Regions from separate parts of the Tardiphaga sp. 813_E8_N1_3 genome, predicted to be linked through region 1. Evidence: predicted binding sites of a transcription regulator. Region 1 holds the regulator's gene; each other region holds the start of a gene.
The links. The regulator PhoB, encoded in region 1, activates phosphate uptake and scavenging genes when phosphate is short. The targets are predictions, from matches to a motif close to TGTCATNNANCTGTCAT.
Positions count from the first base shown of each region.

Region 2: AB8A33_RS09845 (glycerophosphodiester phosphodiesterase family protein) is a predicted target of PhoB. The motif match lies at 2,406-2,422, and genes of this name have one in related genera.
Region 3: AB8A33_RS01280 (inorganic phosphate transporter) is a predicted target of PhoB. The motif match lies at 3,679-3,695, and genes of this name have one in related genera.

Region 1 is NZ_JBPWQE010000001.1:5,286,703-5,293,373, forward strand. It holds gene argF (ornithine carbamoyltransferase) at 1-357, opposite strand, end outside; gene AB8A33_RS25045 (aspartate aminotransferase family protein) at 357-1,583, opposite strand; gene AB8A33_RS25050 (GcrA family cell cycle regulator) at 2,031-2,540, shown strand; gene phoB (phosphate regulon transcriptional regulator PhoB) at 2,773-3,477, opposite strand; gene phoU (phosphate signaling complex protein PhoU) at 3,569-4,282, opposite strand; gene pstB (phosphate ABC transporter ATP-binding protein PstB) at 4,311-5,138, opposite strand; gene pstA (phosphate ABC transporter permease PstA) at 5,135-5,980, opposite strand; gene pstC (phosphate ABC transporter permease subunit PstC) at 5,982-6,671, opposite strand, start outside.
Region 2 is NZ_JBPWQE010000001.1:2,074,100-2,080,770, forward strand. It holds gene AB8A33_RS09830 (twin-arginine translocation (Tat)) at 1-73, shown strand, start outside; gene AB8A33_RS09835 (hypothetical protein) at 97-366, opposite strand; gene AB8A33_RS09840 (trimeric intracellular cation channel family protein) at 489-1,121, shown strand; gene AB8A33_RS09845 (glycerophosphodiester phosphodiesterase family protein) at 1,131-2,375, opposite strand; gene AB8A33_RS09850 (GCG_CRPN prefix-to-repeats domain-containing protein) at 2,496-2,756, opposite strand; gene AB8A33_RS09855 (alpha/beta fold hydrolase) at 2,944-3,951, opposite strand; gene AB8A33_RS09860 (ArsR/SmtB family transcription factor) at 4,024-4,737, opposite strand; partial or broken gene AB8A33_RS09865 (NIPSNAP family protein) at 4,808-5,116, shown strand; gene AB8A33_RS09870 (hypothetical protein) at 5,177-5,638, opposite strand; gene AB8A33_RS09875 (formyltransferase family protein) at 5,733-6,521, shown strand; gene AB8A33_RS09880 (hypothetical protein) at 6,518-6,671, opposite strand, start outside.
Region 3 is NZ_JBPWQE010000001.1:275,358-282,028, forward strand. It holds gene AB8A33_RS01260 (ATPase domain-containing protein) at 1-410, shown strand, start outside; gene AB8A33_RS01265 (ATP-binding protein) at 407-2,464, shown strand; gene AB8A33_RS01270 (hypothetical protein) at 2,579-2,827, shown strand; gene AB8A33_RS01275 (hypothetical protein) at 2,931-3,608, shown strand; gene AB8A33_RS01280 (inorganic phosphate transporter) at 3,745-5,373, shown strand; gene AB8A33_RS01285 (patatin-like phospholipase family protein) at 5,485-6,645, opposite strand.

The DNA.
Region 1 (6,671 bases):
CACCAGCGAGTCATGATTGAGGATGCGGATCATGATGATGTCGACGAAGCGCGACAGCACGCGCGCGGTGTCGGCAATGGTCTCGCCGCGACCGAGCTGCATTTCGGCGCCGGTGAGCATCACGACGTCGCCGCCGAGCTGGCGCATGCCGACCTCGAACGACACGCGGGTGCGCGTCGAGGGCTTTTCGAAGATCATCGCCAGCGTCTTGTTCTTGAGCGGACGATCGGGCTCGGCATTCGAGCCATCCCGCCCCTTCAGCTTCGCCTTCATGGCGGCAGCCGCGTTCATGATATTGCGCAACTCGCTGGCCGGCACGGCCGTGAGATCGAGGAAATGCCGCGGTGACGTGCTCATCACGCGGCTCCCTGCGTCTTGTCGGGTGAGCCGAGCGCTACGCAGGCCTGTTCGAGCCGCTGCACGGCCTGCTCGATCTCGGACTCGCTGACGATCAGCGGCGGCAGGAAGCGCACCACATTGTCGCCGGCGCCAACCGTCAGCAGCTTCGCGTCACGCAATGCTGCCACGAGATCGCCCGCCGGCACCACGGCCTTGAGGCCGATCAGAAGACCTTCGCCGCGCACTTCGCTGAGCACATCTGGATGGCCATCGACCACGCCCGCGAGTTTCTGTTTCAACAGCAGCGACATCTTCTTCACATGGTCGAAGAAACCGGGCTTCAGCATGATATCGAGCACGGAATTCGCCGCGGCCACCGCCAGCGGATTGCCGCCAAAGGTCGAGCCGTGCGAGCCGGGCGCCATGCCTTCGGCCGCTTCCGCCGAGAGAAGGCACGCGCCGATCGGGAAACCGCCGCCGAGTGCCTTGGCCAGCGCCATGACATCCGGCGTCACGCCGATGCGCTGATAGGCAAACAGTTCGCCGGTGCGGCCCATGCCGGTCTGCACTTCGTCGAAGATCAAAAGTATGCCGTTCTTGTCGCAAAGTTCGCGCAGCGCGCCAAAGAACGCGTTGCTCGGCGCACGCACGCCACCCTCACCCTGCAGCGGCTCGATGAGAATGCCGGCAGTGTTCGGGCCGATGGCCTTCTTCACGGCTTCGATATCGCCGAGCGGCAACTGGTCGAAGCCGTCGAGCGGCGTGCCGTAGCCTTCGAGATATTTCGCGGCGCCCGTCGCCGCCAGCGTGCCGAGGGTGCGGCCATGGAACGCGCCTTCAAAGGTGATGATGCGCGTGCGCTCGGGGTGGCCCTTGGAGAAATGATAGTGGCGGGTCACCTTGATCGCGCATTCCATCGCTTCCGCACCCGAATTGGCGAAGAACACGAAGTCGGCAAAGCTCTGTTCGCACAGCCGCGCGGCGAGGCGCTCGCCGTCCGGGCTCTTGAACAGGTTCGACATGTGCCAGAGCTTGGTGGCCTGCTCCTGCAATGCGGCGACCATATGTGGGTGCGCATGGCCAAGTGCGTTCACGGCAACGCCGCTGGTGAAATCGAGGTAGCGCTCGCCGTCGGTTCCAATCAGCCACGCGCCTTCACCGCGCTCGAAAGCGACATCCGCACGCGCGAAAACAGGCAGCAAGTGGGCCTGAGAGAGGGGCGAAGACGTTGCGTTGCTGGTCATAACCGATCCGATCGAAAAGACTGCGGCCGCGTCGATGACAATTGTGCGAAATCGAACAACGGACCCTAGAAACGAAACGTGCCGCCCTTCTCGGGCGGCACGTGGGCATTATTCTATGTGTGCTGTGAAGACTGTCAACCGCGCACTGCGGCTTTCGAGTCACACGGAGTCGCAGAAAAAGCCGATTTTGCAGCTTTATTTGCAGAAGCATGTGGACGCGGCATGCCCGACTCTTGCGCGCGAGTCACGGCATATTGTAGCTTTTGTCTCGTCGGATACGACATCTCGTGCGGCGGTAGACCTTTTAATGACACATCCAGTGCGGCGTAACAGCCGGACGCGAAATTCGCGCCCGGTGAGCGCTAAGGGATTCTGACCGCAGGGATTTTTGAAGTCTCAACTCGCAGCGCTGACCGGTGCTCTGGCGCTTACGAAGGGAAAATGGCGATGACGGTAATGACATGGACCGACGATCGCGTCGAACAGTTGAAGAAACTCTGGGAAGGCGGCCTCTCCGCCAGCCAGATCGCCGCGGAACTCGGCAACGTGACCCGCAATGCCGTGATCGGCAAGGTGCACCGTCTCGGCCTGTCCGGCCGCGCCAAGAGCCCCTCCTCGGCAGCTCCGCGGCAGCGCAAGGCGCGCCCGGCCCAGCAGATGGTACGCGTCGCCCGCCCGATGGCCCGCGGCAACACCGCGCTGGCCCATAATTACGAGATCGAGGCGGAGCCCGATCCGATCGCCTATGACAACATCGTACCGATCAGCCAGCGCCTGTCGCTGGTCGAGCTCAACGATGCCACCTGCCACTGGCCGATCGGCGATCCGTCGAGCGCGGATTTTTACTTCTGCGGCGGCAGGGCCCTGGCTGGCGCCCCCTATTGCGCACATCACTCGCGCATCGCCTATCAGCCGGCGAGCGACCGCCGCCGCGCGGTACCGAAGCCCACGCGCTGAGCTGGAAGATATCTAAACCAAATGAAAATGCCCGGTGATGAGCCGGGCATTTTTTTGTTTTGGATGGTGATTGCCGGGGCGCTTGCGTTGACACTCGGTGTCGTCCCCGCGAAGGCGGGGACCCATAACCACCGAAAGAGTGGTTGGGGCGTATTCGCAGGCGTCCTGGATAGAGCCGAGAAGACGGAGGCTATGGGTCCCCGCCTTCGCGGGGACGACACAGCGTGTGTTGTTACTCCGCCGCCTTGTCGAACCGGTCGTCCAGCGCATAGCCGGCGCCGCGCACGGTGCGGATCGGATCGGGCTCACCGGCGGGATTGAGCAGCTTGCGCAGGCGGCCGATATGCACGTCGACGGTGCGCTCGTCGATATAGATGTCGCGGCCCCAGACGCTGTCGAGCAACTGCTCGCGGCTGAATACGCGGCCCGGATGTTCCAGGAAGAACTCCAGCAGGCGATATTCGGTCGGACCGAGATCGATCGGACGGCTTGAGCGCACAACGCGGCGCTTGTCGCGGTCGAGTTCGATATCGCCGAAAGCGAGCACGGTGGCGAGACGCTCGGGAGCTGCACGACGGAGCAGACCCTTCACGCGGGCCAGGAGCTCCGGCACCGAAAACGGCTTGACGATATAGTCGTCGGCGCCGGTGGCGAGACCGCGAACACGCTCGCTCTCTTCGCCGCGCGCCGTCAGCATGATGATCGGCAATGCCTTGGTTTCGGGCCGCGCGCGCAGGCGGCGGCACAGTTCGATGCCGGACAGACCCGGCAGCATCCAGTCGAGCACCACGAGATCCGGCACCCGCTCCTTCAAGCGGGTGTCGGCATCGTCGCCGCGCGCGACAGTTTCAACATCATAGCCTTCGGCGTCGAGGTTGTAGCGAAGAAGCGTCGTGAGGGCTTCCTCGTCCTCCACCACCAGAATGCGTGCATTCACAGCCATATGGTCAATATCCTCAGTGACGTCCGACAAGCCTTTAGGCCATGATCCTTGCGGAAGACTGGCTTCCACTTTTCCGGATCATGCTTCAGACCGTCGGCGCATTCGCGAATGTGGTCATGTCGCCCTTCGGGCGCTTGTCGAGGATCTGCTGGCCCTCGATCATGTAGAACACGGTTTCTGCAATGTTGGTGGCGTGATCGCCGATCCGCTCGATGTTCTTGGCGCAGAACATCAGGTGGATACAGAACGAAATGTTACGCGGGTCTTCCATCATATAGGTAAGGAGTTCGCGGAACAGCGAGGTGCAGATCGCGTCGATTTCCTCGTCGCCCTTCCACACCGTCATCGCGGCGGGCAGATCGTGTGCGGCATAGGCGTCGAGCACGGCCTTGACCTGGGTGGTCACGAGGTCGGTCATGTGTTCGAGGCCGCGGATCAGCTTCAGCGGATGGAAATCGCTGTCGAGTGCATTGACGCGCTTGCCGATGTTCTTGGAGAGATCGCCGATCCGCTCCAGATCGGTGGCGACGCGCAGCGCGCCGACGATCTCGCGCAAATCGACAGCCATCGGCTGGCGCTTGGCGATGGTCAGCACGGCGCGCTCTTCGATCGTGCGCTGCAACTGGTCGATCTCGGCGTCGGTGGCGACAACGCGTGCACCGAGTGCGACGTCCCGGCGGATCAGCGCGTCGACGGATTCGACGATCTGCCGTTCCGCGAGGCCACCCATCTCGGCGACGAGACGGGTCAGCTCCTGCAGATCGTCGTCGAAAGCCTTGGTGGTGTGTTCAAAAGCCATATCTAAATCCTCCCGCGAATATGTCGCGTCAGCCGAAGCGGCCGGTGATGTAATCCTGGGTGCGGCGGTCGGTCGGCGACGTGAAGATCTTGTTGGTTTGATCGAACTCGATCAACTCGCCGAGATACATGAAGGCCGTGGTGTCGGAGACGCGGGCAGCCTGCTGCATGTTATGGGTGACGATCGCGATCGTGTACTGATCCTTCAACTCGTCGATCAGCTCCTCGATCTTCGCGGTCGAGATCGGATCCAGCGCCGAGCACGGCTCGTCGAACAGGATGACTTCCGGCCGAACCGCGATGGTGCGCGCAATGCACAGACGCTGCTGCTGACCGCCCGACAGGCTGAGGCCCGACGCGTTGAGCTTGTCCTTGACTTCGTTCCAGAGCGCACCGCCACGCAGCGCCTTCTCGACGCGCACGTCCATCTCCGACTTGGAGATCTTTTCATAGAGGCGAATACCGAAGGCGATGTTTTCGTAAATCGTCATCGGGAACGGAGTCGGCTTCTGGAACACCATGCCGACGCGGGCGCGCAGCAGGTTGAGGTCCAGCTTCGGATCCAGAATGTTCTGGTTGTCGAGCATGAGCTGACCTTCGGCGCGCTGGCCGGGATACAGATCATACATCCGGTTGAAGATGCGCAGCAGCGTGGACTTGCCGCAGCCTGACGGGCCGATGAACGCCGTCACGCGGTTCGCCATCAGCGTCAGATTGATCTTCTTCAGAGCGTGGTGTTCGCCATAGTAGAAGTTCAGGTCGCGCACGGTGACCTTGGGACGGGTCTCGCCCTGCAAGACCGACGGCGGCGGCATCGAGACGGAAGGAACGCCAGACGACACAGAAAGCTCACTCATTTTGCTGTCCTCTCGGCGCCGAGAATGCGCGCGCCAATGTTAAGGGCAAGTACGGTCAAGGTGATGATCAGGGCACCGCTCCAGGCGAGCTGCTTCCAGTACTCGTAGGGGCTCTGCACGAAGTTGTTGATGGTCACCGGCAGGTTGGCCATCGTCTTGGTGAGATCGAGACTGAAGAACTGGTTGCTCAGCGCGGTGAACAGCAGCGGCGCCGTTTCACCGGCGACGCGCGCGGTCGCCAGCAGCACGCCCGTGATCAGACCGGAACGGGCCGCACGATAAGCGATCCGCTTGATGACCAGGGAGCGCGGCAGGCCGAGCGCCGAGGCCGCTTCACGCAGCGGGTTCGGCACGAGACCAAGCATGTCTTCCGTGGTGCGAACCACGACGGGGATCACGATCACGGCGAGCGCAAGCGAACCGGCGAGAGCCGAGAAGCCGCCCATCGGAACCACCACCGCACCATAGACGAACAGGCCGATGATGATGGACGGGGCCGACAGCAACACGTCGTTGATGAAGCGGATCACCGAGGTGAGCTTGTCGTGCTTGCCGTATTCAGCGAGATAGGTGCCGGCAAACAGGCCGAGCGGTGCGCCTATGCCGACGCCGATCGCGGTCATGATGACCGAACCGACGATGGCATTGAGCAGGCCGCCTTCCATGGAGCCGGGCGGCGGCGTGTTCTGGGTGAATATCTGCAGGCTAATGCCAGCGAGACCGTTGTAGAACAGCGTGAACAGGATCAGCGCGAGCCAGGTGACGCCGAACAGGGCGGCACCGACACAGAGCAGGCGGATGATCGTATCGTGGCGACGGCGGGATGCGTAAATCGGGTTCATGTTAGTTGCCCGCCTTCTTTTCCAGACGTAGCAGCATCAGGCGCGCTGCCGAGAGCACGAAGAATGTCAGCACGAACAGCAGGAGGCCGAGCAGGATCAGACCCGATTGATGCAGACCGTCGCTCTCCGCGAACTCGCTGGCGATGGCTGCCGAGATCGTGGTGCCCGGGCCAAAGATCGAGCCTGTGATACGGAACGAGTTGCCGATGATGAAGGTCACCGCCATCGTTTCACCGAGCGCACGGCCGAGCGCCAGCATCACGCCACCGATTACACCAACGCGGGTATAGGGGATGACGACGTTGCGGACGACTTCCCAGGTGGTGCAGCCGACGCCGTAGGCGGCTTCCTTCAACACCGGCGGCACCGTCTTGAACACATCGACCGAGATCGAGGTGATGAAGGGTAGCACCATGATGGCGAGGATCAGCGACGCGTTGAACAGGCTGAGATAGGACGGCGGGCCGGCGAAGATCACGCCGAGGACCGGGACGCCTTCGAAAGCATTGATCATGAACGGCTGCACGTGGTTGGCCAGGAACGGGCCGAGCACGAAGAACCCCCACATGCCGTAGATGATCGAGGGAATACCGGCGAGAAGCTCGACCGCCATGCCGATCGGGCGGCGCAGCCAGTTCGGGCACAGTTCGGTGAGGAAGATCGCGATGCCGATGCCGACCGGAATGGCGAT
Region 2 (6,671 bases), 3.2 Mb from region 1:
TTGGCGCCGTCGCCGCTGGGGCGTCCGACGCCGTTACTGGCGTCGTCGCTACTGGCGCCGCCGGTATTGGTAGGGCAAGCCCGTTTGTGCTGACGCTCAGTCTCTCCAGGGCGTCAGCGGTTTGGTCTGGCCGGGTTCAATGCCGCTCAGGTGGCGACGCACGTTGTCATAGCTGCGATCGCCGGGGGCAAAGGTCTGCGAGCCGTCAGCCGGCTTGCCGTCCACCGTGCGGGTGAAATGCAGCACCAGGCTGTCATCGGCATTCATGGTGGCGCTGCCGTAATAGGGCATCGACAGCCGCGCGTCCTCCGCCATGGCCGCGCCAGCCATGAGTAGAATGGGGAGGGTGAGAAACAGACGGGTCATGACACCTCCTGCTGTGAGGTTGTGATGGAGGCTCAGGAAGATGGCGGGGATTTGTCCGCCGCCGGTCACCGCATGCACGGATTTGTGTTACAGGTCGCCGTCATCCGCTGCCGACGAGTCCCATGCCCCATACCGAAGCCCTGCTGTTTCCGCTTGCCATGATCGCGCTCGTTGCCGAGGCGATGACGGCTGCGCTCGCGGCCGGACGGCGCAAGATGGATTGGCTTGGCGTCGCCATGCTCGGCTGCATCACTGCGCTTGGCGGTGGTTCGATGCGCGACATGCTGCTCGGGCACTATCCGCTGTGGTGGGTGAAAAGCCCTTATCTGCTGCTGCTGACCGGCGGTGCGGCGCTGGTGACCATCGGGCTTGCGCGCGTGGTGCATCGCTTCCACGCGCTGTTTCTGGTGCTCGATGCCATCGGCCTCGTGGTCTTTACCATTATGGGCTGCAACATCGCGCTCGCCATGGATCAGCCGCTGCTGATCGTGGTCGTGGCCGGGATGATCACCGGCTGCGTCGGCGGCGTCATTCGCGACGTGCTGTGCAACGACGTGCCGCTGCTGTTTCGCGCCGAACTTTATGCCAGCGTGTCGATCGTCACGGGGCTTCTCTATATCGGCGGCATCAAATACGGATTCAGTCCCGATCTGGTGACGCTGGTTGCCGCCGTGACCGGACTGGTGTTCCGCCTGCTGGCAATCCGGCTGAAGCTGGAAATGCCGAAATTTATCTATGACAGCGACGCCAAATAGCGTGCTGCGTCAGCGCAGCCCCATGCAGCTCGCATAGAACGTCGTCGTCGCCGGCCAGTCGGAAAACACACCGCGCACGCCGACGTCCTTCGCCAGTACATCGAGCACGGTGAGCGTATCGCCGTCGCGATCGATGGCGGGTTTGACCGAGCGATGGAAGAAGCCGCCGCCGTTTGCGAGCGGCCCCTCGCGCTCCAGCGACCATGTGATCAGTTCGAGCCCGGCATCGCGTGCTGCCTTGGCATAAGGAGAGGGCACGATCTGGCCGCTGCCGTCGAGCGTCAGCAGCATATAGATCGGCGGCGCGAGAATCTTGACGCCGGCAGCCTTGAGCTCCGCCATCGACGGTTTCCACGTTTCCGCGCGCATGTGATCGAAACCCGGTGTTTCATAGCGGCCATCGAGATAGACCGCCTGTGCGCCGAATTCCGGCGCGGTGCGGATCCAGAACTTGATGTCGTTGAGATCGAAGCTCTGGGCAAATACGTCGCCAGGCGGAATGCCAGCGGCGCGATACTCGTCGAGCATCTGGGTCGCGTATTTCTCCTGGCTGTAATCGCCGTCGAACGGCATCGGCACTTCCGGCGCTTTCAGCTCGGGCGTGAATTTGGCGCCGAGGCTCTTGATCAGCGCGATGCTCTCCGCATGGGTCATCAGCGTGCCCGAGCTGGCATAAAGGTCGGTGCGCCAGCGCGGCGTGCCGTTCTGATAATCAGCGACGGTCGTGGCAGAGGTGTTGGCGGCATCCATCTTCGCCGTCAGCGTCCTGAATTCCGCCAGCGTGATGTCGCTGGTACAGCATTTCGCCGACGCCTTCCTGCCGGTGGCGGGATCGGCAGGGCTGAAGGGCTGCGTGCATTTGTTCGCCAGCGCCGGCACCGAGAGAATATTGGTTGTCGTGTGCAGGTCGCATTGCGAATGCCGGCAGACCAGCTGGCGATCTTTGGTGAAGGTCACGTCGCATTCGATCACGCCAGCGCCCATCCGCGCTGCGGCGAGATAGGACTCCCTCGTATGCTCGGGAAATTGCAGCGGCGCGCCGCGATGGGCGATGGAGAAGTCGCTCTTGCGGAATGGCCCAGTGCAGGTGCTGAGCTTCGTCTTCAGCGGACCGTCCTTCATCTTGTCGACAAGATAGAACGGCCGCGGACCCAGCTGCGGCTCGGGCAGGGGAATGGTCTCGGCGCTGGCGGTCGTCAGCGATGAGAGGCCGAGCAGCCCGGCCAGAATGAGACGACGCAAGGCGCGCGACATGACGATCTCCAGAATAGCGAAGCGCTATTCTGTCATCTTCGTGTGACGGCCGTAACCGCCGCGTGGGCAACAAAAAACCCCGCCAGTGGCGGGGTCTTCGTCGTCAGGATTGTGCAGCGATCACCAGCGGCGGATACAGCGGCCGTAGGGATTGCGGAAGAAGCCGGGTGGGCAGTAACCCGGGCCGCGCGGCGGTGGACCACGAAACATCGGGCGGCAACCGCCATAGGGGCCGCGGGCATAGCCGGGGCCGCAACCCTGAGCCACCTGGATCACGCCTGCTGTGTCTGCAGCGCTCAGCGGAGCCAGAGGCATTGCGCTGGCGGCACCGATGCCCCCGACGCTAACGGCAAACAAGGCTGCCGCAAAGATCGTCTTCATTCGTGTTCTCCCTCGATGGTGCCGCGATGCGGCGCAGAGAATAATGATGGCATCGCATCACCCGCTGCAGAACTCTTACGGGCAAGAAAATTGCTAGGGATCAACGCTGCGCAGCACGATTAAGCCGATTCGATCTGAATACAGCATGAATGTTTCGAGATATTTGCGTAGCAGGGTGCGGTGATTGCTACTTCGCCGCGAGAAATGCGAGCATCAGCTCGTTGAATTTGGCCGGTGCATCGAGAAACACGATATGGCCCGCGTTCGGCAACACCTCGGCCTTCGCGTTCGGCATCTTCGCCGCCAGCGCCTTGGCGAGATCGGCGTTCTGACCCATCTTCGGCCGTAGCGCCTCCGGCGCATTCGGCTTGCCCGGTGCGTTGTGATCGTCGGCCCCCATGATGAACAGGGTCGGCAGCGCGATCAGGGGAATCTCGTGGACCACGGGCTCGCGATAAATGAGCTGCGCCGAGCTGACGAAGGCGCGCAGCCAGCGCGGATATTCCGGCGATCCCTTGATGTTGAAACGCGCATCGATGAAGGGCGTTACCTGGTCGGGCTGCATCTTCAGCGAATAGTTCACCTCGAGCTGTTTGCGGTAGCCCTCCGCCGTCAGCTTGTCTTCGTTCTCCAGAATCTTCTCGGTCGGCGTCGGCGGCACATACAGGCGATAGTCCTCAAGTCCGATCGGCGCCGCGAGCAGCAGGTGATCGATGCGATCGGGATAAGCGCGGGCAACGCGCACGCTCAACATGCCGCCGAGGGAATGCGCGACGATGTCGAATTTCGCGATCCCGAGGTGATCCATCAGCGCTACGGTGTTGCGGGCGAGGTTGTCGAAATGCAGATCGCCTGATGGCTTCGACGATTTGCCGAAGCCGATCTGATCGGGGACCACGACGCGGTAACCTGCATCGTTCAACGTGCCGATCACCGGAGCCCAGTAGCTCGACGGGAAATTGCGGCCATGCAGCAGCACCACAGTCCGACCATTGGGCTTGGTCGATGGCACGTCCATATAGGCCATGCGCAGCTGCTCGCCGTCATTGACCAGCGGCAGCATATTGACGGGGTAGGGATAGGGGAAACCTTCGAGGCCGATGCCATAGGGCTCGCGTGCCGCAAGAGGCTCGGCCGCCTGCGATGAGGTGAACGGTAAGGTTGCAATCAGCGCAGCGAGCAGCAGGCGGTTCATCGAGAAAGCTCCGGGAGAAGGAAGGTCCGGCGCGGTTTCAGGCTGCATTGCGGCGAAGGTAAGCCGGCGTCTTCACGTTTTCCGGATGGCGTCGCCGGTGGTGCCGAACAATGCCTCGAAGCGCTTCTCGCCGCTGCGGGTGAAATGCACTACGCGGCTGCCGGGCGAGGGGTCTCTAGCCGCCCATTTCATGGCAGTAAATGAGATCATGATGGCAGCGCCAAGTGTCCCGGCCAGATGGTGGCGACGCTCGCTCCAGTCGAGGCAGGCCTTGCAGACCGGCCGGCGCGGATGAGCCAGCGTTGTCAGATCTATCCTCAATTCCTCAGCAACGAACCGGTTGCCCTGGGTCGTGAGTTCGATGATCTGCTCGGTCTGCCGGATCAGTCTCTGTGCCCGCATACTGTCGAGCATCTGCACGCCGAGATCGCCGGCGAGATGGTCGTAGCAAATCCGCGCGCGGCGTAATGCGGGTTCTTTCGGCCCGGTGCGGAGACGGAGGTGGCCCGCGCGGGCTGCCAGGCCGGCCAGACCTTCCAGCACACCGGCGACATCGGGGCCGGTGAGGCGATAATAGCGATGGCGCCCTTGTTTTTCCGGCTCGATCAAGCCGCCTGCTTCGAGCTTGGAGAGGTGTGAACTCGCCGTTGGTGCAGTAATCCCGGCTTCCTGGGCGAGTTCGCTCGCGGTCAGCGCACGGCCTGTCATCAGCGCCGTCAGCATATTGGCGCGCGCAGGGTCGCCAACAAGTGCAGCGACCATGGCGATGTCCGGACCCGCTTTCATACTTCGATGCTAATCGAAGTGTCACGGTCCCTCAAGCGGCTATATCGAGGTATCTGCAGAGGGAGCCGTTATGACGATCACTGTCTTCATTCGCTATCAGATCGATCCGTTCAAACGCGGATTGTTTGAAGCCTACGCCAAGCGCTGGCTGACGATTATTCCCAAATGCGGTGGTGACCTGTAGGGCTATTGGATGCCCCATGAAGGAACGAACAACGTCGCATTCGGCCTGATCTCGTTTCCAAGTCTCGCGGCCTATGAAGCCTATCGCGCCAGACTGCGGAGCGATGCGGAAGGCGTTGCGAATTTCGCGTCGGCCGAGGAGCACCGGTTCATCCTCGCGGAGGAACGCACGTTCCTGCGTCAGGTGACCGCATAATCCATGCGCAACAAAGCCGCGGGCATCGATGCCCGCAGCCTTGTCTGCCCGGTCGCGCCGTTACTTCGGCGCGCCGCCCTTCGAGCTGTCGATCTCGGTGCCGGTCGGAGCCGATTGCGGAGCCTGCGGTCGCGCAGGTGCCGCACCGGTGGTGACGCCGGACTGCTTGTTGGTGGGCGTCACGTCACGTACGCCGGGTGCCACTGGCGGCTTCGAATAGGAGTCCGCGATGTTGTTGGTTGGCGCCGGCGCCTTTGGCGTGCTGTCCTGCGTCGCTGGCGCGGACTGGGACGCGGTCTTCGTCGCGTCGCCCGGAGTCGTGGATGTATTGTTCAAGCCGTAGAATACGGCGCCGAGCAAGACAACAACGCCAAGTGCATAAATAGCCATGCGGCTACCGCTCGCTGGCCCTTCCGCGAGTTCAGGATCGGCCTGCAGCTCATTGTCGAGCCGCGCAGGATTGCGGATGTCATCAGCGGGATTTGGACGATACGGATCATTGGGATTGGGAATGTTCGCCATGTCGTGTCCTCCTGTGCAGAGGACAACCGTCAGATGAGGTGCATGTTCCCGCGATTGCGCCATTCCAGAGCCAGGTCCTATGTGGCAATGCAGCGTGATCGGGCCTGCTCATCAGATGTTAAGGCCTGGCTGCGACGCTGAGGCGATTATTGATTCGCAGAAGCGCGTGGCAGCCCGAATGTTCGATACGATTATCCTCCTGACGGGTCCTGCTGAGCACTCGGTCTTTACAACTTTGCTCCGTGGTCACAATCCGGCCCTTACGGTCCTTCCTGTTTTCACAGCTGAAGATCTGGCGGCGATCGAGCCCGACTGGCTGGGCCGGGCGCGGATGATTTCGTTCACCACTGGTGTGATAGTCCCCGGCGCGGTGCTCGATCAGCTTGGCTTTGGCGCCTACAATTTCCATCCCGGCCCGCCGCAATATCCCGGCTGGGCCCCGGCGCATTTTGCGCTCCACGATCACGCGACCGACTTCGGCTGCACGGTCCATCGCATGATTGCACGTGTCGATGCCGGACCGATCGTGGATGTCGAGGCGTTCCCAATTCCGGCTGATATCAGTGTCGCGGGTCTGGAAGAGATTGCCTATACGAAGCTGGTGCAGACTTTCTGGCGGATGGCACGCGTCCTGGCCACACAGCCGGACCCGCTGATCGAGCGGGCGCTGCGCTGGGGCAACACGCGTCACACGCGTAAGGCCTATGAGCAGATCTGCGATATCCCGGTAAGCATCGAGAAAGATGAACTGCAGCATCGGGTCAAAGTCTTCGGCACCGACCATTTCGGCATCGTGCCGACCATCGGTCTGCACGGCTTCCAGTTTCGGGTCGTCGTGCCCGACACTGAAAGTGCTATTGCGGATGAAGCTGTCGAAGCCTAGTGGTTCGCCGCGAAGCTTTGGTGCTGCGCGGGCGGGGTCGCTGACGTGTGCGTCTTGGACACCTTGCCGTTGAATTCATAGAGCAGGAAACTCAGCACCACGAGTAGTCCCACGCCGATGATGGCCTTGGTCGGCTTGTGATCATGCTCT
Region 3 (6,671 bases), 5.0 Mb from region 1:
AGATCGTCGTGATCGACAGTCTGAACGGATATCAGGCGGCGATGCCGGAAGAAAATTCGCTGATCCTGCACATGCACGAGCTGCTGCAATATCTGAACCGGCGGGGAGCAGCGACATTCATGACCGTCGCTCAACATGGCCTGGTCGGCGATATGAAGGCGCCGGTGGATGTGACCTATCTCGCGGACACCGTGATTTTGCTCCGCTATTTCGAGGCGCTGGGGAGCGTCCGTCGCGCCATCTCTGTCATCAAGAAGCGAACCGGTGTGCATGAAGCGACGATCCGGGAATACAAGATAGACCAGAGAGGGCTCACCATCGGCGCGCCCTTGAACGAGTTTCAGGGCGTGCTGAGCGGCGTGCCGGTTTATGCCGGCGAGCGCCAGTTTCTTGATGGACAAACGGAGTGAAACCGGGGCGTTCATCCGAGCGCGCCGTCATCCTTGCGCCGACAGGGCGCGATGCCGCTGTCGCCGCGGCGCTGATCCGCGAAGCCGGTTTTTACGCGCAGACCTGCGCGGATTTTCAGGCGCTCCTGGAAGAGATCAAAGGCGGCGCCGGTGTCGCCGTCATCGCCGATGAGGCGATCAAGTCAATCGATCTGCGCGGTCTCGGCACCTGGTTACATGATCAGGCGTCATGGTCCGACTTTCCCATCGTATTGCTGACCCGCCGCGGCGGTGGTCCCGAGCGCAATCCGGATGCGGCGCGTCTCGGACAGTTGCTCGGCAATGTGACGTTCATTGAACGCCCGTTTCACCCGACAACCCTGATTTCGATCGTCGGTTCGGCCGTTCGCGCGCGCCGGCGCCAATATCAGACGCGTACCATTCTCGAAGACCTCGGCGACAGTCAGGGACTGTTGCAGACGGCGCTCGATGCGGGAAGGCTCGGGACGCTCGAATTGCATCTGCCCGAACTACGGCTTGAGGTTTCGGATACGACCAAGGCATGCTTCGGCCGCGGCCCGGATCAGTCCTTCACGTTCAGCGAATTGCAGGCCGCGGTTCATCCTGATGATCGCGAGCAACGCCAGCAAGCGCTCGATGCGACGCTGATGGCCGGTGCGGACTACAATGTCGAATACCGCAATATCTGGCCGGACGGCTCGGTGCATTGGGTCGAGACGCGTGCGCGCATGGTCCGTGGGCCTGACGGCAAGCCGAAAACGCTGGTCGGTGTCTCCGTCGATATCACTGCGCGAAAGTCTGCCGATATCGATCGCGACAACTTGCTGGAGCAGTTGACGGCGGAGCGGTCCGCGCTTGCCGAACTCACGGCGACGCTCGAACAGCGCGTCGAGGAACGCACCAATGACCTGATGAAGGAAGTCGCGGCGCGCGAGAAGGCGCAGGATCAACTGCGTCAAGCGCAGAAGATGGAGACCATCGGCCAGCTCACCGGCGGCGTGGCGCATGACTTCAACAATCTGCTGATGGCGGTGATGGGTAATCTCGATCTGCTGCGCAAGCGCATGCCCGATGATCCGCGCCTGAAGCGTCTGGTCGATGGCGCGATGCAGGGTGCCGAACGCGGCGCCTCGCTGACGCAGCGGCTACTGGCCTTTGCGCGGCAGCAGGATCTGAAAGCCGTGGCCGTCGATCTCGGTGCGCTGGTCCGCGGCATGAGCGATCTGCTCGAGCGCTCGCTCGGCCCGCGCGTTGCGCTGCGTCTCGATATTCCCGAGGATCTGCCGCGGGCGCAGATCGATCACAATCAGCTCGAACTCGCCATCCTCAATCTCGCGATCAATGCGCGCGACGCCATGCAGGACGGTGGCTCCATCGATATCAAGGTGAAGAAGCATCGGGTCGGCAAAGGCGACCCGATTCTGAAGCCTGGCGACTATCTCAAGGTGTCTATCATCGACAATGGCGCCGGCATGTCGCCGGAGACGTTGAAGAAGGCGATCGAACCGTTCTTCTCGACCAAGCCGGTCGGCAAGGGAACTGGTCTCGGTCTGTCCATGGTACACGGTCTCGCTGTACAGCTCGGCGGCACGCTCGATCTCTCAAGCGTCGTCGGCAAGGGAACGACGGCGACCCTCGTGCTGCCGGTCACCGACAGGAAGCCAGAGGTGGCCGATACGGCCCATGTCATGCGCCATGCCGCGCGCTCTGCCGTGATCCTGTTTGTCGATGACGATCCCCTCATCGCGATGTCGACAACGGAGATGCTGGAGGATCTCGGCCATCGCGTCATCCCGGCGAGTTCGGGGCGGCATGCGCTGGAGATTCTGAAAAGCGACGAGCCGCTCGATCTGATGATGACGGATCATGTGATGCCCGGCATGACGGGCATCGAGCTTGCAGCTTACTCCCGCGAAATGCGGCCGTCGTTGCCGATCCTGCTCGCCACCGGCTATGCGGATTTGCCCGAAGGCGCGCAGCTCGATCTGCCGCGGCTTGCCAAGCCGTATCATCAGGACCAGCTCCGGGATCGGCTCGATCAACTGCTGGGCTGAGCCTCCACGCAGCGGTGGTATCAATCTGCTGATGGCGCAGCGAAATTAACCATTCATTAAATCCTGTGGAACCAACAATGCCCTGATCGGGAATCAACCGATTCAGGGGCCATCATGGATATCGAAGCCTATTTCGCGAAGACGCCGGCCACGATCGAGGAGATCAAGGCACGCGTGGCCGCAGCTTTCGGCCGTCATCCGCTGTGCCGCGAGGTGCAGTTCGACATTGTCAGCACGCCCCGCGCCGGAAAAGGCGCAAACTGGACCATAAGCATGCAGTCGGTCGCCCCGGATGCGCTGTGGGAAGCCTCCGATATCGTGAGCGACATCCAGGAAGCCTATGTTCTCGCCAACGCCGCCTGAACGTCTGTGAGTATTATCGCACCGTTGCGGTATGGTTAGGCCTTAATTAATCTCCATTTGTGAGGACAGGTACCTCTGGTAGTCCTGAATTTCGGAGACTGGCTTGACGCGTGCGCTGACCCTTCTTGTGCTGGGCTGCCTGTTGCTGACCGGCGTGGCTGTTGCGAGCATCCTCGGTCGCGATAGCATCCCATCGCTGTCGCTGTCATATGGCGACAGCGCCGCGCAAAATTCGGTCGCCGTGTCGCGCGGACCGGTTTCCAATACGCAAGGCAAGAAGGACAAGCTGCCATTGGCCGGCGCCATGATGGCGTCGCTTGATCCGCAGCAGGTCCCGAGCGTTGACGGCAGTCCGTTGCGCCAGGCCTTTGCATCCGACAGTCCGATCGAAGTGCCCGGCTCGACGGTGCTTGCGCCGATTGTGGTACCGCAGCCGACTGCCAAGCCCAAGGCCGCTGCCAAGCCGGTGCAGAAGACCTATACGCTGCTCAGCGATGCGCAGATTTCGGCGATCAAGACGCGGCTCAATCTGACCACGTCGCAGGAATCCTACTGGCCCGGCGTCGAAGCGGCGCTGCGCAACGTAGCGCGCAGGATCCACGAGACCAAGCAGGCCAGTTCGTCGGTAGGCGCGCCGCCGATCGATCCCGATAGCGACGAGGTGCAGCAGCTCAAGTCCGCTGCCATGCCGTTGCTGTTCCAATTGCGTGAGGATCAGAAGCGCGAAGTCCGTGCACTGGCGCGCATGATCGGACTCGAAAAGGTCGCGTCCGCGATCTGAGTGCCTGTCACCTGCCGGCCCGTCGGCGACGCAGGACTGTCACAACCCGTAACAGACAAATTGTCGCGCCTGTCATCCGGGTTTCGCATCCGTGGTGCAGAGATTAACGCCTCTTAACCTGTAACGGGGGCGTTTCATGACCGATTTCACACTCAATCAACCCATTTCCGGGAGCGGGCAAGTCGAGCCGGCATCGCGGCCCAATCTCGACAAGGGTTTTAACCCGCTGACGATGATCCTGTTTTTCGGGATCCTGGCCGCCGGCCTCCTGTTCGTCGCCTACAGCATCTATGTGGACGTCAATGCCACCGGGACCCGCGTCACCAGCTACCTGCCTTACCTGCTGCTGTTCGTAGCGCTGCTGATCGCGCTTGGCTTCGAATTCGTCAACGGCTTCCATGACACCGCCAATGCGGTGGCCACCGTGATTTACACCCACTCGCTGCCGGCGGAATTCGCCGTGATGTGGTCGGGCTTCTTCAACTTCCTCGGCGTGCTGTTCTCTACGGGCGCGGTGGCTTTCGGCATCGTTTCGCTGCTGCCGGTGGAATTGATCCTGCAGGTCTCCAGCGGCGCCGGCTTTGCCATGGTGTTCGCGCTGCTGATCGCGGCGATCATCTGGAATCTCGGCACCTGGTATCTCGGTCTGCCGGCCTCCAGCTCGCACACGCTGATCGGTTCGATTATCGGCGTCGGTATCGCTAATGCGTTGATGCGCGGCCGCGACGGCACCTCGGGCGTCGATTGGGGCAAGGCCACCGAAATAGGCTACGCGCTGCTGTTGTCGCCGCTGTTCGGCTTCGCCTGCGCTGCGATCCTGCTGCTGGTGCTGAAATTCCTCGTGCGTAACCCCGCTTTGTACGCGGCGCCCGACGGCAACAAGGCGCCCCCACTGTGGATCCGCGGCATTCTGATCGCGACCTGTACCGGCGTATCCTTCGCGCATGGTTCGAATGACGGTCAGAAGGGCATGGGCCTGATCATGCTGGTGCTGATCGGCACCGTGCCGACCGCCTATGCGCTGAACCGCGCATTGCCGGAATCCCGCGTCGCGCAGTTCCAGGTCAACTCCATCGCGGCCGCCAAGGTGATCGCAGCCAAGGGTGCTGGCCACAGCATCATCGGCGATCCCCGTCCGGCGGTGACCACTTACGTGTCGCAGCGCAAGATCAGCGAAGGCACCTATCCGTCGCTCGCCGTTCTCGTGCAGCAGGTCGGCGATCAGGTTCGCAGCTACGGCACGCTCGACAAGGTTCCTGCGGAATCCGTCGGCAATACCCGTAACGACATGTATCTCGCATCGGAAGCCATCCGCTTCCTGATGAAGGACAAGGAAAACGACCTCAACAAGGAAGATGTCGCGACCCTCAATGCCTATAAAGGCTCGCTCGATGCCGCCACCAAGTTCATCCCGGATTGGGTGAAGATCGCCGTGGCCATCGCACTCGGCCTCGGCACCATGGTCGGCTGGAAGCGCATTGTCGTCACCGTCGGCGAGAAGATCGGCAAGACGCATCTGACCTATGCGCAGGGCGCCTCCGCCGAACTCGTGGCCGCTGCCACCATCGGTGCGGCCGACGTGTTCGGTCTGCCGGTCTCGACGACCCATGTGCTGTCGTCCGGCGTCGCCGGCACCATGGCGGCGAATGGTTCGGGCCTGCAGATGGCCACCATCCGCAACCTGCTGATGGCATGGGTGCTCACGCTGCCCTGCGCCATCATGCTGTCGGCTTCGCTCTACGTGCTGTTCAGCCAGTTGTTCTGAGGATAGACGAGGCCGCTGCGGAAACGCCGCGGCCTCGTTCTTTCAGACCGCGAAAAGAAATGGCCCGCGCAGATGATGCGCGGGCCATTTCTTATTGGGACGTATCGTCGGTCAGGAACCGCTCTCGCGATGCACGTCGTGGACCACGATGCCCTTGCCTTGCTCCGGCAGCGCCAGCCAGTCGCGACGTTTCAATGTGCGGCGGGTATCGTCGAGGCCGCTCTGCCAGTGTTCGCGCATCGAGGTCGCCGAGAATTCGTGATCCTTGGAATCGCCCTCATAAGCCTTCTGCTGATAGATCATCTGCAGGATGGTGATCTCCGGCAGATCCGACAGGCTGTCGCGCCGCGCACGTTCCTCGTCGCTCAGCTGGTCGTCGGGAATGCGCTGCAGCACCTTGTAGAGCTCCGACTTCAGATTGTTCATGCGCCGGTAGATGTCGGTGTTGTGGCGGGTGCGGGACGAATAGACGATGTCCTTGTGCCGGGCCAGAACCTCCTGGATATCGCGCGGCAGCACGCCGCGTGCGCTGAACAGGTCGACCTGAAAGACCAGTGAGTTCATTTTGTCTTCCTGGTCGAGCAGGTGCTGCAGCGGCGTGTTGGAGACGATGCCGCCATCCCAGAAATGATCGGTGCCGATCTTCACCATCGGCAGGGCCGGCGGCAGTGCGCCTGATGCCATCACGTGCTCCGGCGCGATGACTTCCTTCTTGTTGTCGAAATACAGGAAGTTGCCGGTGATAACGTTGACCGCGCCGACGGCGAAATGGGTTTTGCGCGAATTGATCAGGTCGAAGTCGACCAGTTCGAGCAGGGTGTCGCGCAGCGGTGAGGTGTCGTAATAGCTCGTCGCCGTCTTTGCACCGGCCGGGCTGAACCACGGATTGACCTCGTGCGGCTTGAAGAAACCGGGCTGGCCGAGGGTCGTGGTCATGAACGAGCTCGCGAGATTGCGGGCCTTGCGATAGACGTCGCCGTCCGGTGTGTAGTGCCAGACCTTGCGGGCGGTGATGCGGTCCCAGAAGATCTGCAGCTTCTCCAGCCGGTCTTCCGGCGGATTGCCGGCGATGATCGCCGAATTGATCGCGCCGATCGATACGCCGCACACCCAGTCCGGCTCCATGCCTTCTTCATGCAGCGCCTGATACACGCCAGCCTGATAGGCGCCGAGGGCGCCGCCGCCCTGCAGCACAAGTGCTACACGATCGCAGCGGTCGGGGCGCCAGCCGGCTTCGGCCGTCATGTCTGAATCGGGTGTCCGCGCATCCATCTGGGTCTTCTCCTCAACGATCACAT